Regions from separate parts of the Peteryoungia glycinendophytica genome, predicted to be linked through region 1. Evidence: predicted binding sites of a transcription regulator. Region 1 holds the regulator's gene; each other region holds the start of a gene.
The links. The regulator PhoB, encoded in region 1, activates phosphate uptake and scavenging genes when phosphate is short. The targets are predictions, from matches to a motif close to TGTCATNNANCTGTCAT.

Region 1 (7,453 bases):
GTCCTGCCGCTCGCCATGCCGGGCATCCTCACCGGTGCGATCATCGGTCTGGCCCGTGCGCTGGGCGAGACCGCACCGCTGCTCCTGATCGGCATGGTCGCCTTCGTCAAGGAATTCCCCGCCGGCCCGCCGGACGGTTTCTTCCAGCCCGCCTCGGCGCTGCCGGTGCAGGTCTACAACTGGACCCAGCGCGGTGACCCGGCCTTCGTGGAGCGTGCCTCCGGCGCCATCATCGTCCTGCTGGTCTTCCTGATCCTGATGAACCTGGTTGCAATCATTCTTCGTCGCCGCTTTGAGCGCCGTTGGTAAGGGGGTGTATGATGATGAACAATCTCTCGACAAAGATGACGACGACGAAAGCGCCAATCATGACTGAATCCAAGATCACCGCACGCGACGTGCAGGTTTACTACGGCGAGAAGCAGGCCCTGCGCGACGTGAACATCGAGATCCGTCCGCGCTCGGTGACCGCCTTCATCGGTCCGTCGGGCTGCGGCAAGTCGACCTTCCTGCGCTGCATCAACCGGATGAACGATACGATCGCCAGCTGCCGCGTCGAGGGCAACATCCTGATCGATGCGGAGAACATCTACGACGCCAAGGTCGATCCGGTGCAGTTGCGCGCCAAGGTCGGCATGGTCTTCCAGAAGCCGAACCCGTTCCCGAAGTCGATCTATGAGAACGTCGCCTACGGCCCGCGCATCCACGGCCTCGCCAAGAACAAGGCCGACCTCGACGAGATCGTTTCGACCGCCCTGCAGAAGGCCGGCCTCTGGAACGAAGTCAAGGATCGCCTGGATGCGGCCGGTACCGGTCTGTCCGGCGGTCAGCAGCAGCGCCTGTGCATCGCTCGCGCCGTTGCCGTCAGCCCGGAAGTCATCCTGATGGACGAGCCCTGCTCGGCGCTTGACCCGATCGCAACCGCAAAGGTCGAGGAACTGATCCACGAACTGCGCGAGAACTACACGATCGTCATCGTCACCCACTCGATGCAGCAGGCCGCCCGCGTCTCCCAGCGTACGGCCATGTTCCATCTGGGCGAGCTCGTCGAAGAGAACGACACGGACAAGATGTTCACCAACCCGGACGATCAGCGCACGCAAGACTACATCATGGGCCGCTTCGGCTGAGGTCACTCGGTCACATCGGGCTCACTTCAACATCAAGGATCTAGGTTATGGCTTCCTCACACATCTATTCGGCCTTCGACGAGGAACTGAAATTCCTGATGCGCCGCATTTCCGAGATGGGCGGTCTGGCGGAGCAGATGGTCGCTGAAAGCGTGCGTTCGTTGGTCAATTCCGACGCAGCACTCGCCCAGAAGGTCATCTCTGACGACGTCGTCATGGACGCGATGGAAAAAGAAATCGGCGAAAAGGCTGTGGTGACCATCGCCAAGCGCCAGCCGGTCGCTTCGGACCTTCGCGAAATCATCGGTGCCCTTCGCATTGCCGCCGATCTGGAGCGCGTCGGCGATCTCGGCAAGAGCAACTCCAAGCGCGTTGTCGCCATCCAGGCGACGGGCGTTCCGCGCAAGCTCGCCCGCGGCCTTGAGCATCTCTCCGATCTGGCACTCGCCCAGCTCAAGGAAGTGCTCGACGTCTACACGACCCGCTCCGCCGAGAAGGCGAAGTCGATCCGCGACCGGGACGAAGAGATCGATGCGATCTACACCTCGCTGTTCCGTGAGCTTCTGACCTACATGATGGAAGATCCGCGTAACATCACCAGCTGCACGCATCTTCTCTTCTGCGCCAAGAACATCGAGCGCATCGGCGACCACGCGACCAACATCGCGGAGACCATCTACTACATGACAACAGGTGCGCCGCCGGAAGGCGAGCGCCCGAAGGAAGACCTGACGTCTTCCGTCGGTGCGATCACCGAATGAGCCTTGGCCACAGCGAGGTGATGGTCTGATGCAGCCGAAGATTGCCGTGGTGGAAGACGAGGAGGCGCTGAGCGTCCTCCTGCGCTATAATCTGGAGTCGGAAGGATATGAGGTCGAAACGATCCTGCGCGGCGACGAGGCCGAGATCCGTCTGCAGGAACGGGTACCGGACCTGCTGATCCTCGACTGGATGCTCCCGGGCGTCTCGGGCATCGAGCTCTGCCGGCGCCTGCGCGTGCGACCGGAGACCGAGCGCCTGCCGATCATCATGCTGACCGCGCGAGGCGAGGAGAGCGAGCGAGTGCGCGGACTGGCGACGGGGGCCGACGACTATGTCGTCAAGCCCTTCTCGACGCCGGAACTGATGGCCCGGGTCAAGGCGATGCTCCGTCGTGCCAAGCCCGAGGTTCTGTCGAGTGTGCTCCGCTGCGGCGACATCGAGCTCGACCGCGAGACGCATCGCGTGCACCGCAAGAGCCGCGAAGTGCGCCTCGGCCCGACCGAGTTCCGGCTTCTCGAATTCCTGATGACCTCGCCCGGCCGCGTTTTCTCGCGTTCGCAGCTGCTCGACGGCGTGTGGGGTCACGACATCTATGTCGACGAGCGCACGGTCGACGTGCATGTCGGGCGCCTGCGCAAGGCGCTGAATTTCTCCAACATGCAGGATGTGATCCGGACCGTTCGCGGTGCGGGCTATTCGATGGAAGCCTGAGGCTTCGAGCACTTGCCAACCAACCGAGGCCGCACGGAGGATTGTCCGTCGCGGCCCTTTTTGTTTTAACCTGCGGTTCAAAAGAAACGGGCCCCGAAGGACCCGTCTACATCATCTGATGTTCTTTCGATCGCTTAGCGAGCGGCCTTGCGGCGGTCGCTCACCGGCTGATAGGCCAGCTTTGCGTGATAAGTGCAGTAAGGCGATGCGTCGTTGATTTCGCAGCCGCAGAAGTGGAAGTCGTCCTTCATCGGATCGCCGATCGGCCACTTGCAAGTGCGTTCCGTCAGTTCCGTCAGCGCCAGACGGCGCGAGATCGGAACAACGACGTTCAGCGGACGGCTGACCTCGACTTCGTGGAAAGCGTCGACTTCGACTTCTTCTTTCAGCAGGGTGGCGCCGGAAGCCCGGGCAACGGTGCGGGTGGTGGCATTGGCGGCCGGACGGGCCTGGAAGGTCGTCGGGCGTTGCGTCTGTGTGGCGCGCTTGGCAGGACGCGCCGCAGAGGAACTGCCGCCGGCCTTGGCCCGGCCCGGCAGGTTCAGCCGGTGTACTTTGCCGATGACGGCGTTTCGGCTCACGCCACCCAGTTGCGCTGCGATCTGACTTGCGCTCAGGCCTTCGGCCCAGAGACGCTTCAGTTTTTCGACCCGCTCATCAGTCCAATTCATGCCATACTTCTCCGCCGCTCGCGTGTGTCATGGCAGAATCCGTCACCGTTGCTTCGAACGAATTCGAAACAAAACCGCCTCGTAACTGTCGGTGATCACTTCCGCCGCATGCAATCTCTTAATGAAATTTAACCTAGAGGCAGGCTGACTCTGTGACAAGAGTCGCAGGAATCATCTGGAATCGATTTTCCGGTTTTCCCCAACTTGCTTCCCGAGTGAGTCAAGTATGCAACAGGTGGAATCTGCGCCCGGGACTCGCGCGCGGTTCGGATCCGTTTTCCCCCGCGGACCCAAGTTTCGCCAAGTTTCGTTGACATTGCAGGGTTAAATGAAGATAGTGCCCTCGCCGCCGCAAGGCGGCATTTTTAATTGTCTCGAGCCCGCGGGGCTCGACCCCCGTACCCACTGCGGGATCAAGAAGGAATGCAATCGCCATGGCAGACGCTACGCCGCTCTATCAGACCTACAATCGGGCGCCGCTGCGTTTCGAGCGAGGCGAGGGCGTCTGGCTGATCACCGAGACCGGCGAGCGCTATCTCGATTTTGCCGCCGGCGTCGCCGTGACCTCGGTTGGCCATGGCAACCCGCATGTGGTAGGCGCGCTGAAGGATCAGGCCGACAAGGTCTGGCACCTGTCGAACCTCTATGAGGTGCCGGGTCAGGAGAAGTTGGCCAAGCGCCTGACGGATGTCACCTTCGCCGACCGCGTCTTCTTCACCAATTCGGGTGCCGAAGCGCTGGAATGTGCAATCAAGACGGCGCGCCGTTATCATTTTGCCAAAGGCCATCCGGAGAAGTTCCACATCATCACGATGGAAGGCGCCTTTCATGGCCGCACCATCGCGACGATCGCTGCCGGCGGTCAGGAAAAGTATCTCGAAGGTTTCGGTCCCAAGGCGCCCGGCTTCGACCAGGTTCCCTTCGGTGATCTCGATGCCGTCAAGGCCGCCATCACGGATGCGACGGCCGGTATTCTCGTCGAGCCCGTTCAGGGCGAAGGCGGCATCCGCCCGATCCCGGTCGAGATGCTGCGGGCACTCCGCGACCTGTGCGACGAGCATGGCCTGCTTCTGATCCTCGACGAGGTCCAGTGCGGCGTCGGCCGTACCGGCAAGCTATTCGCCCATGAATGGGCCGGCATCACGCCCGATCTCATGGCGGTTGCCAAGGGCATCGGCGGCGGTTTCCCGCTTGGCGCCTGCCTGGCGACCGAAGAGGCCGCCCACGGCATGAAACCGGGCACCCATGGTTCGACCTATGGCGGCAATCCGCTTGCCATGGCCGTCGGCAATGCCGTGCTTGACGTCGTGCTGGCCGAAGGCTTCCTCGACCATGTTCGCGATGTGGCGCTTGTCTTCCGCCAGGGTCTGGCCTCACTCGGCGACCGCTATCCCGATGTGATCGAAGAGGTCCGCGGTGAAGGCCTGATGCTCGGCATGAAGGCCAAGGTGCCCAACACCGAACTTTTGATGGCGATGCGCGACGAGCATCTGCTTGGCGTTCCCGCCGGCGATAACGTCATCCGCCTGCTGCCGCCGCTTACCGTCAGCGTCGCCGAGGCCCGTGAGGGCATCGCCCGCATCGAGCGCGCCGCAGAACACATCCGCGCCAAGGCCGCTGTAACCGCGTAAGGTCAAGACAGGTACAACTCATGGCATCCCCGAAGCATTTCCTCGATCTCTCCGCCGTTTCAGCGCAGGACCTGCGTCACATGCTGGACGACGCGCGCACCCGCAAGCAGGCGACGAAGGTCGGCAATGCCGACAAGCCGCTTGCCGGCAAAATGCTGGCGATGATCTTCGAGAAGCCGTCCACCCGTACCCGCGTCTCGTTCGACGTCGGCATGCGCCAGTTGGGTGGCGAAACCCTGTTTCTCTCCGGCACCGAAATGCAGCTCGGCCGTGCCGAGACCATCGGCGATACCGCGAAGGTGCTTTCGCGTTACGTTGACGCGATCATGATCCGGACGACGGATCACTCCCGTTTGCTGGAACTGGCAGAGCATGCGACGGTGCCGGTGATCAACGCCCTGACGGACTTGACCCACCCCTGCCAGATCATGGCAGACATTCTGACGGTCGAGGAACATCGTGGCCCGATCGCCGGCAAGACGCTGGCCTGGACCGGGGACGGCAACAATGTGCTGCATTCTTTGGTCGAAGGTTCGGCCCGTTTCGGTTACAAGATGAACATGGCCGTGCCGCTGGGCTCCGAGCCGGATGACAAGATCCTCAACTGGGCCCGCAACAATGGCGGCGAGATCATGCTCTGCCATGATGCCGACCGTGCCGTTGCCGGCGCCGACGCAGTGATCACCGACACCTGGGTGTCGATGAACCAGGAGCACAAGGCGCGCGGCCACAACGTCTTTCAGCCGTTCCAGGTCAATGCGGAGTTGATGAAGAAGGCGAAGCACGAGGCGCTCTTCCTCCACTGCCTGCCGGCTCATCGCGGCGAAGAAGTAACGGACGAGGTGATCGACGGCGCCCAGTCGGTGGTCTTCGACGAGGCGGAAAATCGCCTTCATGCGCAGAAGTCCATTCTCGCCTGGTGCCTCGGCGCCATCTGAGGCGCGGGGCAAGCGGGCAGGGCGATGTCTTGACCTTTGGCGCAGGTGATCCCATCTGTGCGCTTTCTGATCGGGCTGCTCAAGCCCTGCGATTGGGCGTTTCGGCGCCAGGAGTACATTCATGTCGAATAGACAAGCAGAACTCGGCGAATTCGGTTTCGCCGGTGACGACAGCGTGGTGCCCTTTCAGGTCGAAGGGCTCGACGTGCGCGGCCGTGCCGTCCAGCTCGGGCCGCTGATCAACACCATTCTCGACCGCCACGCCTATCCGCAGCCGGTTGCACGCCTGCTCGCGGAAGCCATCGTCCTGACCGTCCTGATCGGCACGTCGCTGAAATTCGAAGGCAAGTTTACGGTTCAGACCAAGGGTGACGGGCCGGTCGACCTGCTGGTCGCCGACTTCACCACGCCGGAAAACGTCCGCGCCTATGCCCGCTTCGATGAACAGGCGCTGGCCGACGCCGTTGCCGCCGGCCGCTCGTCGCCGGAACAGCTGCTGGGCACCGGCGTGCTTGCCTTCACCATCGACCAGGGCTCTTTCATGCAGCCCTATCAGGGCATCGTGCCGCTAGACGGAACCTCGCTCGAAGACATCGCCGGCGTCTATTTCCGCCAGTCGGAACAGATTCCGACGCGGGTGCGCCTGGGGGCTGCCGAGCTCTTCGACCGCGACGAGAATGGCAAGCCGCGCCGCACCTGGCGGGCCGGTGGTCTGATCGCGCAGTTTCTGCCTGAGGCACCGGAGCGCATGCGTCATCCGGACCTTCATGGCGGCGACGGTGACGATCGTGAAACCGACCTGCATGGTGACGAGGCGTGGGACGAGGCCCGCATGCTAGTCGACACGATCGATGCCGACGAACTGACCGACCCTCAGGTTGGCGTCGAACGGCTGTTGTTCCGACTCTTCCACGAGCGCGGCGTGCGGGCCTTCGCCCCCCAGGCGGTACACGACAGGTGCAATTGTTCGCGTGACAAGATCAAAGGCGTGCTGCAGGGCTTTTCCGCAGAAGAGATCGAGTCGAGCATGGAGGAGGGTCAGGTGACGGTTACCTGCGAATTCTGTTCGACCAGCTATCACTACCAGCCAAGCGAGCTTATTGCCGCGTAAACATAAGCTCTGCCGGCCGGCACTGATCCGGCCGGTCTACCCCAGTTAGATTGCATGCCGCGAATGGTTGTATCCTATCGCGACATTCATTTATTCTAAACGGCAGATGCCTAAAATCCGGCAATACCTTCGCGAGGGATGCCATGGGGTTTAATGCAAATAGAGCAGTGCCGTACGACACATCGCGCAGGGACAGGGACGCGGAAGGCACTGTTGATCCCCCGGGGTTCGGCAAACTCCTTCGTCATCTCAAGAGCCAGTATCATGTCTGGACCAGCGCTACGCGCCGCCGCGCCATGGCGGATGCGTATCGACCGATTGTACGGGGTTTTCTGCTGCCAGGTTGTGCCTATTATGTCTTCGTGACATGGGGACACTGGGAAGACGAGACGGGACTCCCGTTCCTGATCCTCGCCGGCATCAGCCTTTCTACCGCAATCCTTTACGCCATCTTCCGCTGGGTTATGCTGCCTGCTGGTGGCACACCGCTCCGCAGGCT
Region 2 (7,453 bases), 1.8 Mb from region 1:
GCCAGCACCTGCCCGCCGAAGGACTGGCCCACACCGACGAGGGGATGGCCTGGTGCCTCCATGTCCAGAGCCTTGAGAGCCGCAGGCATGTCGAAATGCGCCCAGTCGCGCATCAGCATCGGCCGTCTCCAGCCTGGCGGCCGGCTGGAGTCGGAGACGCCCCGATAGTCGTAGGTGAGCGCAGCGCGGAAGCCATGGTCCTGGACGAGGTGCTGTGCGAAGCGCGCATAGAAGCCGCGTGGAACGGCGGCGGCCGAGGAAATCAGCGCAAGCGGCCCGTCGCCGGTTCCGGCAAAAAGCGTCGCGGCGATCGGAAAACCGTCCGAGGTGGTGATTACGAACTCGCGCTTTGCCGCTTGCTGCCCGCTTTGTTGTGCCGTCATGCGGCTCCTCCTTGGCCCATGCCAATGATCTTACGTTTACGTCCAGGTCAATGCAAGCGACGAGGAGTTGCGGATCGCGGCGCGCGCTGTTTGAAAGGCGACAGAGAGTGTGGGATCAGTGCTTCCAATCCCGTTCGAAGGCCTTAAACTTCGGCTTTCCAAGCCTTAGATAACCGTTTATAAGCCCCCATCCCTTGCGGCCGGGAGGTTGCCGCAGTTCCAGTATGAGACAGGTGACGACAATGGCGCAGAATTGGACCCCGAGCAGCTGGCGGCAGAAGCCGATCAAGCAGGTTCCGGCCTATCCGGACCAGAATGCATTGAAGGCTGCCGAAGAGCAGCTCGCATCCTATCCGCCGCTGGTCTTTGCGGGCGAAGCCCGTCGCCTGAAGAAGTCGCTTGCCCAGGTCGCGGAAGGCAATGCCTTCCTGTTGCAGGGTGGCGACTGTGCCGAGAGCTTCGCCGAGCATGGTGCCGACAACATCCGCGACTTCTTCCGCGCCTTCCTGCAGATGGCCGTCGTGCTGACCTTCGGTGCACAGCTGCCGGTGGTCAAGGTCGGACGTATTGCCGGTCAGTTCGCCAAGCCGCGTTCGTCGGACATGGAGAAGATCGGTGATGTGGAGCTGCCGAGCTATCGCGGCGACATCATCAACGGTATCGAATTCACCGAAGATGCGCGCATTCCGAACCCGGAACGCCAGCTGATGGCCTATCGCCAGTCGGCCGCGACCCTGAACCTCTTGCGCGCATTCGCGATGGGTGGCTATGCCAACCTCGACAACGTGCACCAGTGGATGCTCGGCTTCATCAAGGATTCACCCCAGGCCGAGCGCTACCGCAAGCTCGCGGATCGCATTTCCGAGACCATGGACTTCATGAAGGCCATCGGTATCACTTCGGACAACAATCCGAGCCTGCGCGAAACCGATTTCTTCACCAGCCATGAGGCGCTGCTTCTCGGTTATGAAGAGGCGCTGACCCGCGTCGATTCCACCTCCGGTGACTGGTATGCCACGTCCGGCCATATGATCTGGATCGGCGACCGGACCCGTCAGGCCGATCATGCGCATCTGGAATATTGCCGCGGGATCAAGAACCCGATCGGTCTGAAATGCGGCCCGTCGCTGCAGGCAGACGATCTCTTGAACCTGATCGACATCCTGAACCCGCAGAACGAAGCTGGGCGTCTAACCCTCATCTGCCGCTTCGGTCACGACAAGGTTGCCGAGCATTTGCCGCGTCTTATCCGCGCGGTCGAGCGCGAGGGCCGCAAGGTCGTCTGGTCTTGCGATCCGATGCACGGCAACACGATCACGCTCAACAACTACAAGACCCGTCCGTTCGAGCGGGTGCTGTCGGAAGTCGAAAGCTTCTTCCAGATCCATCGCGCCGAAGGTTCGCATCCGGGCGGCATCCATATCGAGATGACCGGCAAGGACGTGACGGAGTGCACCGGTGGTGCCCGCGCCGTGTCGGCCGAGGATCTGCAGGATCGCTACCATACCCATTGCGACCCGCGTCTCAATGCCGACCAGGCGCTGGAACTGGCCTTCCTGCTCGCCGAGCGGATGAAGGGCGGTCGCGACGAAAAGCGCATGATGGTTGCGAACGGCTGAAACAAAGTTTCAGTTTTCCGAGTTTGACGATCGGGCGGGCTTCGACGAAGCTCGCCCGAAGTCGTTTTGGACAAGGAGAGCGGGCGACATGACAGAGAAGCTTTCGGGCAAGTGCCTCTGCGGCGCGGTAACCATTACGGTCGCAGGCGAGCTCGGGCCGGTGGGCTATTGCCACTGCACCCAGTGCCGCCGGCAGACGGGGCTCTATTACGCCACGACCAATGCACCTGTAGACAGTGTTTCCATCACCGGCCAAGAGAATATCAGCCGCTACCGCGCGAGCTCCGAGGCGGACCGGGGTTTCTGCCGGATCTGCGGATCAGCCTTGTACTGGAAAGGTGACCGTGAGAACACGATTGCGCTGATGGCAGGTCTGTTCGATAGCCCGACAGGGCTCACTGGCGGCTATCATATCTACTGCGCTGACAAGGGTGATTTCTATGAGATCACGGATGGGCTGCCGCAGTTCGCCGCAAGCCAGAGCTGATGGATTGCGCTTCCCATCAGGCGGCGACCACGTCTTTCGTGGCATTCAGCCCAAGCTCAAGGCAGGCCTGGTGGTACGCAAGTTCCAGTGCTGCAAACTTGGCAGACTGCCACGTGAAGTAATCGTCAAGGAATCCCTGGCTCAGCCAGAGACTGCCGCGGCGGCGAGGGTGTTCCCAACCCAGGAGTCCGTCCGTCTCCGCCTTCTTGAACATGCGCTTCAGATTGGTCGCGGAGACCTGATAGATCTCGCTCAGTTCTGCCAGCGTAACCGGACCGGCGAGGACACGAGGTGCTTCGCGATCGACCTGGTCGAGGCGGGCGATCAGATCGTGCAGGATCATGCCGCCGAGGTCCGACCACAGGAAATGGCCGATCGAATCCGGCGGATCCCGCCAGAGGGGATCGTCGACCAGCATGTCAGCGGCGAGGGGTTGGGCGATGACGAAGATTGCTTCATGGTCGATCGACATCTGTTCCCGATTGCCGCCATCGATGCGATCAAGGCAGGCCATGTGTCCATTGAACCAGCTGCGCATGCCGCCAAGGCTCAGTTCGGTTGCCTCGAGCACGCGCACGCGTCTGTCCGGTACATCTGGCACGTCCCGAAGAAATTTGTAGGCGACAAGTTCGGCGAGATAGCCGGTTGCCGTGTTGCGGCTTGCCGCACCCAGTCTCATGACGGTTTCGACAAAGCGTGTTGCAGTCAAGCCAGACAGAGGATCATCAGGCCTCCGTCGCAATGCCAGCGCAAACAGTGACTGCGTCATCAGCCACTTTCGGTGCGACGCCTTGAGGCGCGACATGCGTGGCGTGCGCAGGTGAATGCCAATCAGATGTTTGGCGATCTGTTTCTCGATCGAGGGGAAAAGCGGATGGGCCGCGATTTCAGCACGCGTCATTGGCGGCATGGCACAGCTCTGCTTCACATTATTGACTGTCGCATTAACAAAAGCGTTTGCCCGGTCAAGGAGAAGCGCCGCGGACAGGTGGAATGCTGTCAAGCGCAACAAATGACTGAACAAAAAAAGTCTATGCCGGAATTTAAGGGATGCCGCAAGATATCGCGGCATTCAAATAGACGATACCGGCAACTTCTTGACGGGACACGGTTCTGCGCATCTCAGCTATTCGGTTGAAGCCGCAATGCCTGTTCGGGGAAGAAACGTCCAAGGCCGTAGCCTTCGCCGAACATGACATCATGCTGTAGCATGCGATAGTCGCGGATCAACGGATCGACGACACCGGCCATGGACCAGTCAGCCTGGGACTTGGCATTCCGACCAATCAGCTGGTGGCGGTCTACCACCGTGTATCGTTCCGCCACGCGTCCCAAGACTCCGGTGTAATAGGGGTGCCGGTAGCCGGCGAGACGCACGATCACGTGCGGCAGCTGCGAGGGGCTCACAGAGCCGATGTCCTTCTGCACACCGCGTTTGGACGACCAGACAACGAGCGGGGTTTCATGCTCGCGCTTCATCGTCGGAACCGAAGCCTTCCGGGTCGCGACCACGTTCGGCATGTAACCGCTTTCGGTGTAGACTTCGCCGAGCGGTGGCAGATGGTCGCCGAACATGACAATGATGGTTTCGCGCTGGCGCTTCTTGGCCCAGTCCATCAACATCTTCAGGCTCTGGTCCGCTTCCTTCACGCCCTGGGTATAGGTTGCGAGTGTCTTGGTCGGCGCGTCGGACAGCGTCGGCGCATCGACTTCCACGGTGTTCTTGACATAGCGGTGTTCTTCATAGGGGCCATGACCCTGTAGAGTCACTGCGAAGAAGAAGAAAGGCTGCGCGGTATTGTCCGCTTCCTTGATGATGTAGCGCGTCAGCGCGTCATCGGAGGCGAAGATGCCGCGCTTGTCCATGGCAGGCATGTTCTCTTCCGAGCGGAACTGCTGGAAGCCGAGCGCCTGATAGACATTCTGACGGTTCCAGAACCAGCTCTGGAACGGATGGAATGCCTTCGTGACATAGCCCTTCGATTCAAAGAAGGTCGCGAGCGACGGCAGAGGGCGGCGGATATACTGCTGGTAAGGGATGCTGCCATAGGGCAGGAAGGCGTTGGAGAAGCCGGTGAGGGCCTCGAACTCGACATTGGCGGTCATGCCACCGAATTCGGGGGAGAACATGTTGCCTGATGCCACCGACCGGATCGTCGGCATCGGGTCTTGCGAATAGCGTACGCTGGTGAGGCGTGTGGGATCCCAGAGGCTCTCGCTCATCACGACGATCACATCAGCCTGGCGACCGGAGTAGAAGGACGCCGGCACCCGATCAGACGGGATGTCGGTAATGGCGGGCTGGCTGTAGCCGTCCGGCGCGCTGATGCGGGCCATCGGCACGTTGAAGGCAAAAGCCATCAGGAAGCCGTTATGGCGATAGTTTTCCTTCTGGTCCCACATCATTGGGACAATGTTCAGTCGATCCCGGACCGCCGAGAAGGCCATCGGATCCATCAGCGAGACAAAGGAAGCCAGGATCGGCAGCGAAACGGCGAGCCGGGCGATGCGCGAGCGCATGCTGATCCGCACGAAGAGTTTGCGGCTCTTGTAGATCAAGATGCCGAGGATGGCGGTGATCGCGATTGTCGCAGCAGCGACGGCAAGCGCCGTCAGCGGCTGGGCTGCGACCATCACAGGCAGCAGTTCCATGATCTGTCGGCCGAAAAGAAGGTCACTCGGATAGAGCGGGTCGGACAGGTAGAGTTGCTTCTGGCCGGAGAAGAATGCGGGCAGCAGGGCCAAGGGAACAAGCAGGACCGAGGACTGATGCGCCCGGCCGACAAGCGCGTCCATGAAGAGCAACAGTAAGAAGACGATGCCGACTGCGACCATACCCGCGCGGCTGGTGGACGTCATATAGTCGCCGATATCGACGAAGGTGCCACGAGCAAGCCATTCGCTCGCCACGACTGTAAGCAAGGCAATCAAGCCCGTTGTCAGAACCTGCAGAACGACCTGCAGCACCTTGGCATTCTCGAACGATGCATCGCCGGATCTGCCGATGGCCGGGAACATACTGGCGATTACCGATTTCGAACTGTTGTCGGCCACGTCTTTCTCCGGCGGATCTGGTAGGAGTATTAAAACTGTCGCATAGCTGTCACATAACGGTCATGAATGCTACATGAACCAAGCGATAAGCCTCTGTGTTCCCCTAGGAAATCCGTCGTTTTTTCAGACAGTGCGAACAACGACGGCGCAGCGCCGTTGATGTTCGCCTGGCATAACGTTAAATCGAGACCATGAGCGAAGAACTGAAAATGACTGACGTCCTGCGCATTGCCGTTGCGCAATTCAATCCCACGGTCGGCGATGTCGTCGGCAATCTGGGGAAGGCCCGGGCGGCCCGGGCGGAAGCGGCCGCGCAAGGTGCTGAACTGCTGCTGCTGACCGAACTGTTCATTTCCGGCTATCCACCTGAAGACCTCGTGCTGAAACCTGCGTTCCTCAAGGCTTGCTTGCAGGCTGTCGAAGCACTCGCCGCAGATACCGCCGACGGCGGTCCTGGTGTCATCGTGGGCTTTCCGCGCCAGGGTGAAAAGGGACGGCACAATTCCGTTGCGATCGTCGATGGCGGCAAGATCCTGGCCTTCCGCGACAAGATCGACCTGCCGAACTACGGCGAATTTGACGAGAAACGGGTTTTCGTGGAAGGCGAGATGCCGGGTCCGGTCAACTTCCGGGGCGTTCGGATCGGCGTGCCGATCTGCGAGGAGATCTGGAACGATCTTGGCGTTTGCGAGACGCTGGCCGAAACGGGGGCCGAACTGCTCCTCGTGCCCAATGGCTCGCCTTATTATCGCGGCAAGGTCGATGTCCGCCATCAGGTGGCGCTCCGCCAGGTGATCGAGACGGGGCTGCCGCTGATCTTCGCCAATCAACTGGGCGGGCAGGATGAACTGGTGTTCGACGGCGCGAGCTTCGCCTTCAACGGGGACAAGTCGCTCGCCTTCCAGATGAGCCAGTTCGAAGAGACGCTTGCGGTGACCACCTGGAAGCGCACGGCGAATGGCTGGCGCTGTGACGGCGGTCCTATGTCTCACACTCCCGAGCACGAGGAGGCCGACTACCGGGCCTGCGTGCTTGGCTTCCGCGACTACGTCAACAAGAACGGCTTCAAGAGTGTGGTGCTCGGCCTGTCGGGGGGGATCGACTCCGCGCTCTGTGCTGCCATTGCCGTCGACGCGCTTGGCGAGGAGCGGGTGCGCACGCTGATGCTGCCCTATCGTTATACCTCCGAAGAAAGCTTCTCCGATGCTGCGGCCTGTGCCAAAGCCCTCGGCTGCAACTACGACATTGTGCCCATTTCCGATCCGGTCGAGGGTTTTCTCTCAAGCCTCTCCGAGATGTTCGAGGGAACCGAGAGCGGGATTACGGAAGAAAATCTGCAGAGCCGTACCCGCGGCACGATCCTGATGGCCGTTTCCAACAAGTTCGGATCGATGGTCGTGACGACGGGTAACAAGTCGGAAATGTCGGTGGGTTATGCCACGCTTTACGGCGACATGAATGGTGGCTTCAATCCGATCAAGGACCTATACAAGATGCAGGTCTATGGTCTGTCGGCATGGCGCAACGCGCATGTGCCGCCGGGCGCTCTCGGCCCGTCTGGCGAGGTCATTCCGGCCAATATCCTGTCCAAGGCGCCATCAGCCGAACTGCGCCCCAACCAGACCGACCAGGATTCCCTGCCGCCCTATCCGGTGCTCGACGACATCCTGGAATGCCTTGTCGAGAAGGAATTGGGTGTCGACGAAATCATCGCGCGTGGCCATGACGTCGCAACCGTTCACCGGGTCGAACATCTGCTGTACCTCGCCGAATACAAGCGACGTCAGTCGGCACCGGGGGTGAAGATCACCAAGAAGAATTTCGGGCGCGATCGCCGCTATCCGATTACAAACCGTTTCCGGGATCGCTGAGCGGTCCCAGACGGCCAGGAGAATTCGACAATGCGCAGT
Region 3 (7,453 bases), 2.2 Mb from region 1:
CGGCGAATGGCCGTCGATATGGCCGTCCTGGAAGGCCTCGAGTTTCGCCATGCAGATCGGATCCTTGTGGATCACGCCGGGGAAATTCATGAATTCCGCCAAGCCGATGACCTTCGGATGGTTGCGGAAGGGAACGAGGCGCTCGATCGGCAGATCGGCGCCGGAGGTTTCGAGATGCGTTGCCGGCACGCAGGAAGAGAGCTGGACGCGGATGTCCATGATCGTCTGTTCGGCCGAATCCAGGAAGAACTGGATGCCTTCGGTGCCGAGCACATTGGCGATCTCATGCGGATCGCAGATCACGGTCGTCACGCCATAGGGCAGCACGCAGCGGTCGAATTCATGCGGCGTGACCAGCGAGCTTTCGATATGCAGATGCGTGTCGATGAAGCCGGGCACGACGATCTTGCCGGAGATGTCGATAACCTCGCGGCCTTCATAGCTCTCGACCGTGCCGATGATCGTTTCGCCACAGATGGCGATGTCGGAGGCGACCAGCTCGCCCGTGACCAGATCGAAGAAGCGCCCGCCCTTCAAGACGATATCCGCGAGCTCGCGGCCGGTGCCCTGGTCGATGCGGCGTGCGAGGTCGGTCATGCAGGCTCTCCGATTCTGTTGTTCGTGCAGCAGTTTAGCGGCTGGAAGCCGAGCGGCAAATGATGTGCCTATCCTTTGACCTCAACGCTGAAGCCAAACCGCATTGTTCCACCTTCGGGAAGCGCAACGGTATACGGCCGCTCCACCAGTTCCGCCGTGCCGCCCGCGTGTGCCGCCATGCCGTGCCAGGGCTCGATGCAGAGGAACGGCGCGCCGGGTTTCTGCCACAGCGCGATGTTCGGCAGGTTGTCGAAGGTGAAGGCGAGCGATGGGCCGCCTTCTGCCGCAAATGTGAGGCCGGTGCCGGCACCTTCGGGGAAGATCAGGGCGTCGTTGGCGAACAGGTCGTGCGAGAGCTCCAATCGGCCCGCCTTGAAGGGCGAGGTCGGCAGCGTCTTGCCGATCAGGCCGCCTTCGAGCTGGATGACGCCGGGTTCGGCCCCGTTGTCGAGGATCACCGCATGCGGTTTGCTCTCGGCACCCGGCAGCGGCCAAAGAAAGGCCGGGTGGAAGCCTATGCCGAAGGGCAGCGGGCCAGCGCCGGTGTTCTCGACGGTGGCGGTCACCGACAGTGTGCGGCCGTGCAGGCTGTGCTCAAGTGTCAGGCGGAAGTCGAAGGGATAGACCTCGCGCGTCTCGGAGGACGAGACGAGTTCGTGCCGGCAGGCCGTTGCCGTCTGCTCGATCAGGGCAAAGTCGCGACGCCTCGCAATCCCGTGCTGGGCCATCGGATAGGTCTTGCCGTTGACGGCCAGCATGTCTCCCGGCGCCTTGCCGACGATGGGAAAGAGGATCGGCGAGCGCCCCGTCCACCAGGCAGTATCGCCATTCCACAGCCAGTCCCGGCCATCCGCCGTCTTCAGCGACTGCATCTCGGCGCCGAGCGAGGCGATTTCGACGGACAGGTCTGCGTTGGCGATGCGAATCGTCTCGGACATGGGGACTCCTTTTGCGCGTTCCGCCATCTTACGGAGATAAGGGAGGGATCGCGACGGGAAATGACTGCTGCTGACCGGTGCGGTGCTTTGATGGGAGTATCCCCATGAAGAGAGCGGTACGGCCGCTCATTCCTTCGCCTTTGCCGGCAGCTGTTCCACCGCTAGCCCGGCATTGCGCCAAGCCGAAAAACCGCCTTCGAGATGGCAGACATTCTCAAGTCCCATCTCAAGCGCCGTCTTCGTCGCCAAGGCCGAGCGCCAGCCGCTGGCGCAGAAAAAGAGGAAGAGCTTGTCGTCCGCGAAAATGGGCTTGTGATAGGGGCTTTCCGGATCGATCCAGAATTCGAGCATGCCGCGCGGACAGGAGAAGGCGTGAGCAATCGTGCCTTCGCGCTCGCGCTCACGTGGGTCGCGCAGATCGACGAAGACGACGTTGCTCGCGCCGTGCAACCTGGCCGCTTCCGATACGTTCACGGCCTCCACGAGTGCATCGGCTTCCGCCAGAAGGTCCTTGTAGCCCTTGCGCATGCCAGCCTCCCGATCATGTCTCGTGGAGCCCGTGCCAATATGGCTCCTCATCGCCGCCCTATCATAGACTTCGCGCGCGCTTGCGCAAAGCACTCAGCCGAACAGATCCGTCAGCAGATAAAACGTGGCGGAGATCAGGGCTGCGGCGGGCAGCGTGACGATCCAGGCGATGACGATGTTGCCGGCGAGGCCCCAGCGAACCGCCGTTGCGCGGCGCGCTGCCCCCACACCGACGATGGCGCCGGTGATGGTGTGGGTCGTCGAGACCGGGATGCCGAGCCAGGTGGCGGCAAAGAGGGTGATCGCTCCGCCGGTCTCGGCGCAGAAGCCCTGCATCGGGTTGAGCCTTGTGATCTTCGACCCCATGGTGTGCACGATGCGCCAGCCACCGAAGAGGGTGCCGATCGCCATGGCCGACTGACAGGAAATGACCACCCAGAAGGGCACGTGGAATTCCGGACCGAGATAACCCTGACTGAATAGCAGGACGGCGATGATGCCCATGGTCTTTTGCGCGTCGTTGCCGCCATGTCCGAGAGAATACAGCGAGGCCGAGATGAACTGCAGAATGCGGAAGGTATTATCGACTGCGAAGGGTGTCTGTCGCACGAAAACCCAGGAGACGATCAGCACCAGAACGAGTGCAAGCAAAAACCCGATCATCGGGGACAGGAAGATCGCGAGCACCGTCTTCGACAGGCCCGAAAAGACGATTGCACTGAAGCCGACCTTCGCCAGACCCGCACCGACCAGGCCGCCGACGAGGGCATGCGAGGAGGAAGACGGTATGCCGAAGATCCAGGTGACGATGTTCCAGATGATCGCGCCCATCAGGGCCGCGAAGATCACGGCCGGCGAGACGATGGCGGGGTCGATGATGCCCTTGCCGAGCGTTTCGGCGACATGCAATCCGAAGAACATAAAGGCGATGAAATTGAAGAAGGCCGCCCAGACCACCGCGTATTGCGGCTTGAGCACCCGCGTCGAGACGATTGTTGCGATCGAGTTTGCAGCATCGTGCAGACCGTTCAGAAAGTCGAAGAAGAGCGCAACGCCGATCAGGGCGACCAGCAGCGGGAAGGCCAGCGTCGCTTCCATCAGACGTTCTCGATCACGATGCCGCTGATTTCGTTGGCGACGTCCTCGAAACGGTCGAGAACTTTCTCCAGTTCGCCGTAGATTTCGGTCCCGATGAGATAGGCCATGGCGTTGCCGCTGTCGCGATGAATGCGGTAGAGCGCCTTCAGGCCCTGGTCGTGCAGTTCATCCGAGCGGCCCTCTACGCGCGTCACCTCCTCGGCAATCTGTGTCAGGCGCTGGTGGTTCTGGCCGATCTTGTCGAGCAGCGGGATGGCTTCGGCGATGAGCCGCGCTGCTTCGACAACAGCGCGACCCATTTCCTGCATGCGTGGGTCGAATTCGGTCTGCTCGTACAGGCGAACCGTCTTCACCGTCTTGTGCATCATGTCGATCGCATCGTCCATCGACTGGATGAGATCCTTGATGTCGCCCCGGTCAAAGGGCGTGATGAAGCTGCGGCGCACGGCCTGGAGAACATCACGCGTGATGTTGTCCGCCTGGTCTTCCAGCGTGACGATAAGCGCGCAATTGGTCTCCACATCCTTGCCATCAAGCAGTGCGCTCAGCGCCTCGGCGGCGCCGACCACCTTCTTTGCATGGGCAGCGAACATGTCGAAGAAGCGGTCTTCGCGCGGGAGCATTTTACGAAACAGGCTGAGCATGGGTTCCGGACCCTTTCACGGAAATGTCATGCGGCTGTCATAAAAGGCCGGACCGGCAAAGGAAACCGTCCGGCGTGCCGGACATGCGGGTTTTTTCGCATTCCCTGGGGATGACCGACAAAAAAAGGCGACCGTTGCCGGCCGCCTTCGTCGTTTTCGGTGCTCGTGCCTTATTCGGCCGAAACCGTCTTGCCGCCTTCCCACTTGTAGACGGCGAAGCTCTGGGAGGTAAGGTCGCCGGTTTCACCATAGGTCAGCTTGCCGATGGCGGTCGGGATTTCCGAGCCGTCCTTCAGGGCTGTCGCGACCGCTTCGGCATCTTCGGCGCTGCCGGCCTTGGCGATGCCGGCGGCGATCACTTCGACCGCGGCATAGGCGTTGAGGGTGAAGGCTTCGGCGGGGATGTTCTTCGCCTGCAGGGCGGCGACGGCGGCCTTGCTGTCTTCGTTCTTCAGCGCATCGGCGGCGTTGGTGAAGATCGTGCCTTCGGCAGCGTCGCCACCGATCGTCACATATTCATTGTTCGACAGACCGTCACCGGCGATCAGCTGGGCCTTCAGGCCGGAATCCTGCATCTGGCGCACGAGCAGGCCGGCTTCCGGGTGGTAGCCGCCGAAATAGATGACTTCGACGCCTTCCGACTTCAGACGCGTCACGAGGGCGCCAAAGTCCTTTTCGCCCGCGGTCAGCGAATCCTTGAAGACTTCGGTCACGCCGCCGGCATTGAGCGCTGCCTTGAAGGCATCCGCCAGACCCTTGCCGTACTGGCCCTTGTCGTCGAGGATGGCGATCTTCTTGTCCTTGTAGGCTGACAGCACAAACTTAGCAGCGACATCGGCCTGCTGGTCGTCGCGGCCGCAGGTGCGCAACACCGTGGTCAGCCCACGGGCAGTCAGATCCGGTGCGGTCGCGGTCGGGGTGACCATCAGCACGCCGTTTTCGGCGAGAACGCTTGAGGCCGGGACGGCGACACCCGAGGTGACGGGGCCGACGACGAAACGCACGCCTTCACCGACGAGCTGGTTGGCAGCCGACACGCCCTGCTTGGGTTCGGCGGCATCGTCGGCGATCTTCAAGCTCAGCTGTTCGCCGTTGACGCCGCCCTTCTTGTTGATTTCCTCAACAGCCGTTTCGGCGCCGTTCTTGACCTGGGCGCCGACGGCGGCCAGCGGGCCGGTGAGCGGCGCCATCAGACCGAGCACAATTTCGGCACGGGCTGCAGGTGCGGTGGCAATCAGGGCGGCGAGGGCCGCACTGGCGAGATATTGAAATTTCATGTCCGTCTCCTTGGGTCGGCGCGACCGATCTGTGTCAGCTTCAACGCCATGAGGGTTCTTTTGTTGCTCCCCGGCTCGTCTTTAGACAAATTCGGGAAGCGGCAAAAGCCCGACCAAAGGGGTGCGATGTCACACCACAGGTTTCTGCGGGAAACAGCGCAAGTTCGCCTCAGACGATCAGAACGCGGCCGGTCGTGTCCTTTTCGTCGGCCTCGAAGCCTGCCTTGGCGGCGGCGGCGTCCTGCTCCTTGCGCAGCGCCAGCTCGGCCATGGCGATCTGCTGCAGTTCGAACAGATCATTGCTGATCTGGGCGCGGCGGGCGGCGAGTCGCGCTTCGTCGACGCGGTTTTGAGGCGTCGGCTGGGGCATGGGTTCGCCAGCATCCGCCGGTACGGTCGTGGATGAAGTGTCTTTGCCGAACAAACGCTTGAAGAGGTCGACCACGGATTTCCTCCCGGGACCTGACCCGGTCAGATCGCCCCGGACCTGATGTCGGAGGCGGAGACGGCCGGGGCTGCTAAAGTCGTCGGTCGGGCCCTCGCGGTCATCTGCGTCGGGATCGAACGTGCGATTCTCTCAACAATAAGGGAAGGGGGCGGCCGGAACAAGCTGGGCGGAACCGAGGCCGCAAGCTTTGGGCAAGGCATGAAAAAAGCGGCCACGTGGGCCGCTTCTTCCGGGATCAACCGAGACGAGGCTCAGATGTTGTTCATCAGCACCTTGCGCAGCTTGTCGAAGAGTTCGTCGATCTCAGCGTGCGAGATGATCAGCGGCGGCGACAGCGCGATGATGTCGCCGGTGGTGCGGATCAAGAGGCCGTCATTATAGGCGTTGAGGAAGGCGTTGAAGGCGCGCTTGGTCGGTTCGCCGTCGATCGGTTTCAGCTCGATCGCGCCGATCAGGCCGAGGTTTCGGATGTCGATCACATTCGGGCAATCGCGTAGAGAGTGCAGCTTCTCTTCCCAGTAAGGCGCAATCTCGGCGGCGCGGGTGAGCAAGCCCTCTTCCTTGTAGGTGTCGAGCGTCCCGAGGGCTGCGGCCGAGGCGATCGGGTTCCCCGAGTAGGTATAGCCGTGGAAGAACTCGATCATGTGCTCGGGTCCGGCCATGAAGGCGTCATGAATTTCGGCCGTCACGAAGACTGCCCCCATCGGGATAACCCCATTGGTCAGGCCCTTGGCGGTGACCATGATATCCGGCTTCACGTCGAAATATTGTGCGGCGAAGGGCGCGCCGAGGCGGCCGAAACCGGTGATGACTTCATCGAAGATCAACAGGATGCCGTGTTTGGTGCAGATCTCGCGCAGACGCTGCAGATAGCCCTTCGGCGGGATCAGCACGCCGGTGGAGCCGGAGACCGGCTCGACGATGACGGCGGCAATGGTCGAGGCGTCATGCAGCGTGACGATACGTTCCAGCTCGTCGGCGAGATCGCCGCCGTGCTCGGGCATGCCCTTGGTGAAGGCATTCTGGGCCGGCAGGTGAGTGTGCGGCATGTGGTCGACGCCGGTGAGCAGCGTGCCGAACATCTTACGGTTGGAGACGATGCCGCCAACGGAGATGCCGCCGAAATTGACGCCGTGATAGCCGCGCTCGCGACCGATCAGGCGGGTGCGCGACCCTTGCCCCTTCACGCGCTGATAGGCGAGCGCCACCTTGAGCGCCGTCTCGACCGATTCCGAACCGGAATTGGTGTAGAGCACGTGCGCCATGTTGTCGGGCGCGAGATCGATCAGGCGGTTCGCCAGTTCAAAAGCCTTGGGATGGCCGAGCTGGAAGGCCGGCGCATAATCGAGTTCGCCGGCCTGTTCGCGAATCGCTTCGGTGATCTTCGGGCGGCAGTGGCCGGCGTTGACACACCAGAGGCCTGCGGTGCCGTCGAGCACCTGGCGGCCGTCATGGGTGGTATAGTGCATGTCCTTGGCGCCGACGAAGAGGCGCGGCTCCTTCTTGTACTGGCGGTTCGCGGTGAACGGCATCCAGAAGGCGCGCAGGTCGTTCGGCGTGGAATTGAGGCGGTTCGACATCGTGTTCTCCATGGCCCTTTCGGTCGCGGGCGGCCATTCTCCCGGCCATCGGCTCTGTCGCCGCGGCTGTCGTTTGCGCCGTCACGTTAGCAGGGCGAGAAGCATGGTCAAGCCACCGCGGGCCGCATCAACAAAGGTCATGGATCAGGCAGTTTGCTTGATGAAGCCGACGTTGACGAGGAGGATCCGGGCGTCTTCGGCGATGAGGGCGCAGAGCCGCAGCAGGAAAGCCCCGCTCTTGATGACAGCGCCTCGGGAGGCGACGTGATGATCTGATCATTCGGCATCAATGAGAAAACCCCGGCGCTGTCGCGGCCGGGGCTTCTGAAGATCAGATGTCGTG

Region 2: FJQ55_RS11130 (LTA synthase family protein) is a predicted target of PhoB. The motif match lies at 5,591-5,607, and genes of this name have one in related genera.
Region 3: FJQ55_RS13245 (DUF47 domain-containing protein) is a predicted target of PhoB. The motif match lies at 3,830-3,846, and genes of this name have one in related genera.

What each region holds. Positions count from the first base shown of each region.
Region 1 covers NZ_VFYP01000001.1:459,734-467,186, forward strand. The annotation lists gene pstA (phosphate ABC transporter permease PstA) at 1-309, shown strand, start outside; gene pstB (phosphate ABC transporter ATP-binding protein PstB) at 345-1,130, shown strand; gene phoU (phosphate signaling complex protein PhoU) at 1,178-1,891, shown strand; gene phoB (phosphate regulon transcriptional regulator PhoB) at 1,920-2,603, shown strand; gene FJQ55_RS02275 (GcrA family cell cycle regulator) at 2,738-3,274, opposite strand; gene FJQ55_RS02280 (aspartate aminotransferase family protein) at 3,709-4,905, shown strand; gene argF (ornithine carbamoyltransferase) at 4,926-5,843, shown strand; gene FJQ55_RS02290 (Hsp33 family molecular chaperone) at 5,965-6,954, shown strand; gene FJQ55_RS02295 (putative bifunctional diguanylate cyclase/phosphodiesterase) at 7,098-7,453, shown strand, end outside.
Region 2 covers NZ_VFYP01000001.1:2,273,156-2,280,608, reverse strand. The annotation lists gene FJQ55_RS11150 (alpha/beta hydrolase family protein) at 1-383, opposite strand, end outside; gene FJQ55_RS11145 (class II 3-deoxy-7-phosphoheptulonate synthase) at 626-2,002, shown strand; gene FJQ55_RS11140 (GFA family protein) at 2,091-2,489, shown strand; gene FJQ55_RS11135 (hypothetical protein) at 2,506-3,399, opposite strand; gene FJQ55_RS11130 (LTA synthase family protein) at 3,612-5,507, opposite strand; gene FJQ55_RS11125 (NAD+ synthase) at 5,735-7,414, shown strand; gene FJQ55_RS11120 (TolB family protein) at 7,445-7,453, shown strand, end outside.
Region 3 covers NZ_VFYP01000001.1:2,708,111-2,715,563, reverse strand. The annotation lists gene ade (adenine deaminase) at 1-597, opposite strand, end outside; gene FJQ55_RS13260 (aldose 1-epimerase family protein) at 666-1,535, opposite strand; gene FJQ55_RS13255 (rhodanese-like domain-containing protein) at 1,662-2,063, opposite strand; gene FJQ55_RS13250 (inorganic phosphate transporter) at 2,157-3,161, opposite strand; gene FJQ55_RS13245 (DUF47 domain-containing protein) at 3,161-3,805, opposite strand; gene FJQ55_RS13240 (branched-chain amino acid ABC transporter substrate-binding protein) at 3,976-5,082, opposite strand; gene FJQ55_RS13235 (hypothetical protein) at 5,252-5,527, opposite strand; gene aptA (omega-aminotransferase AptA) at 5,782-7,110, opposite strand; gene FJQ55_RS23890 (hypothetical protein) at 7,264-7,386, shown strand.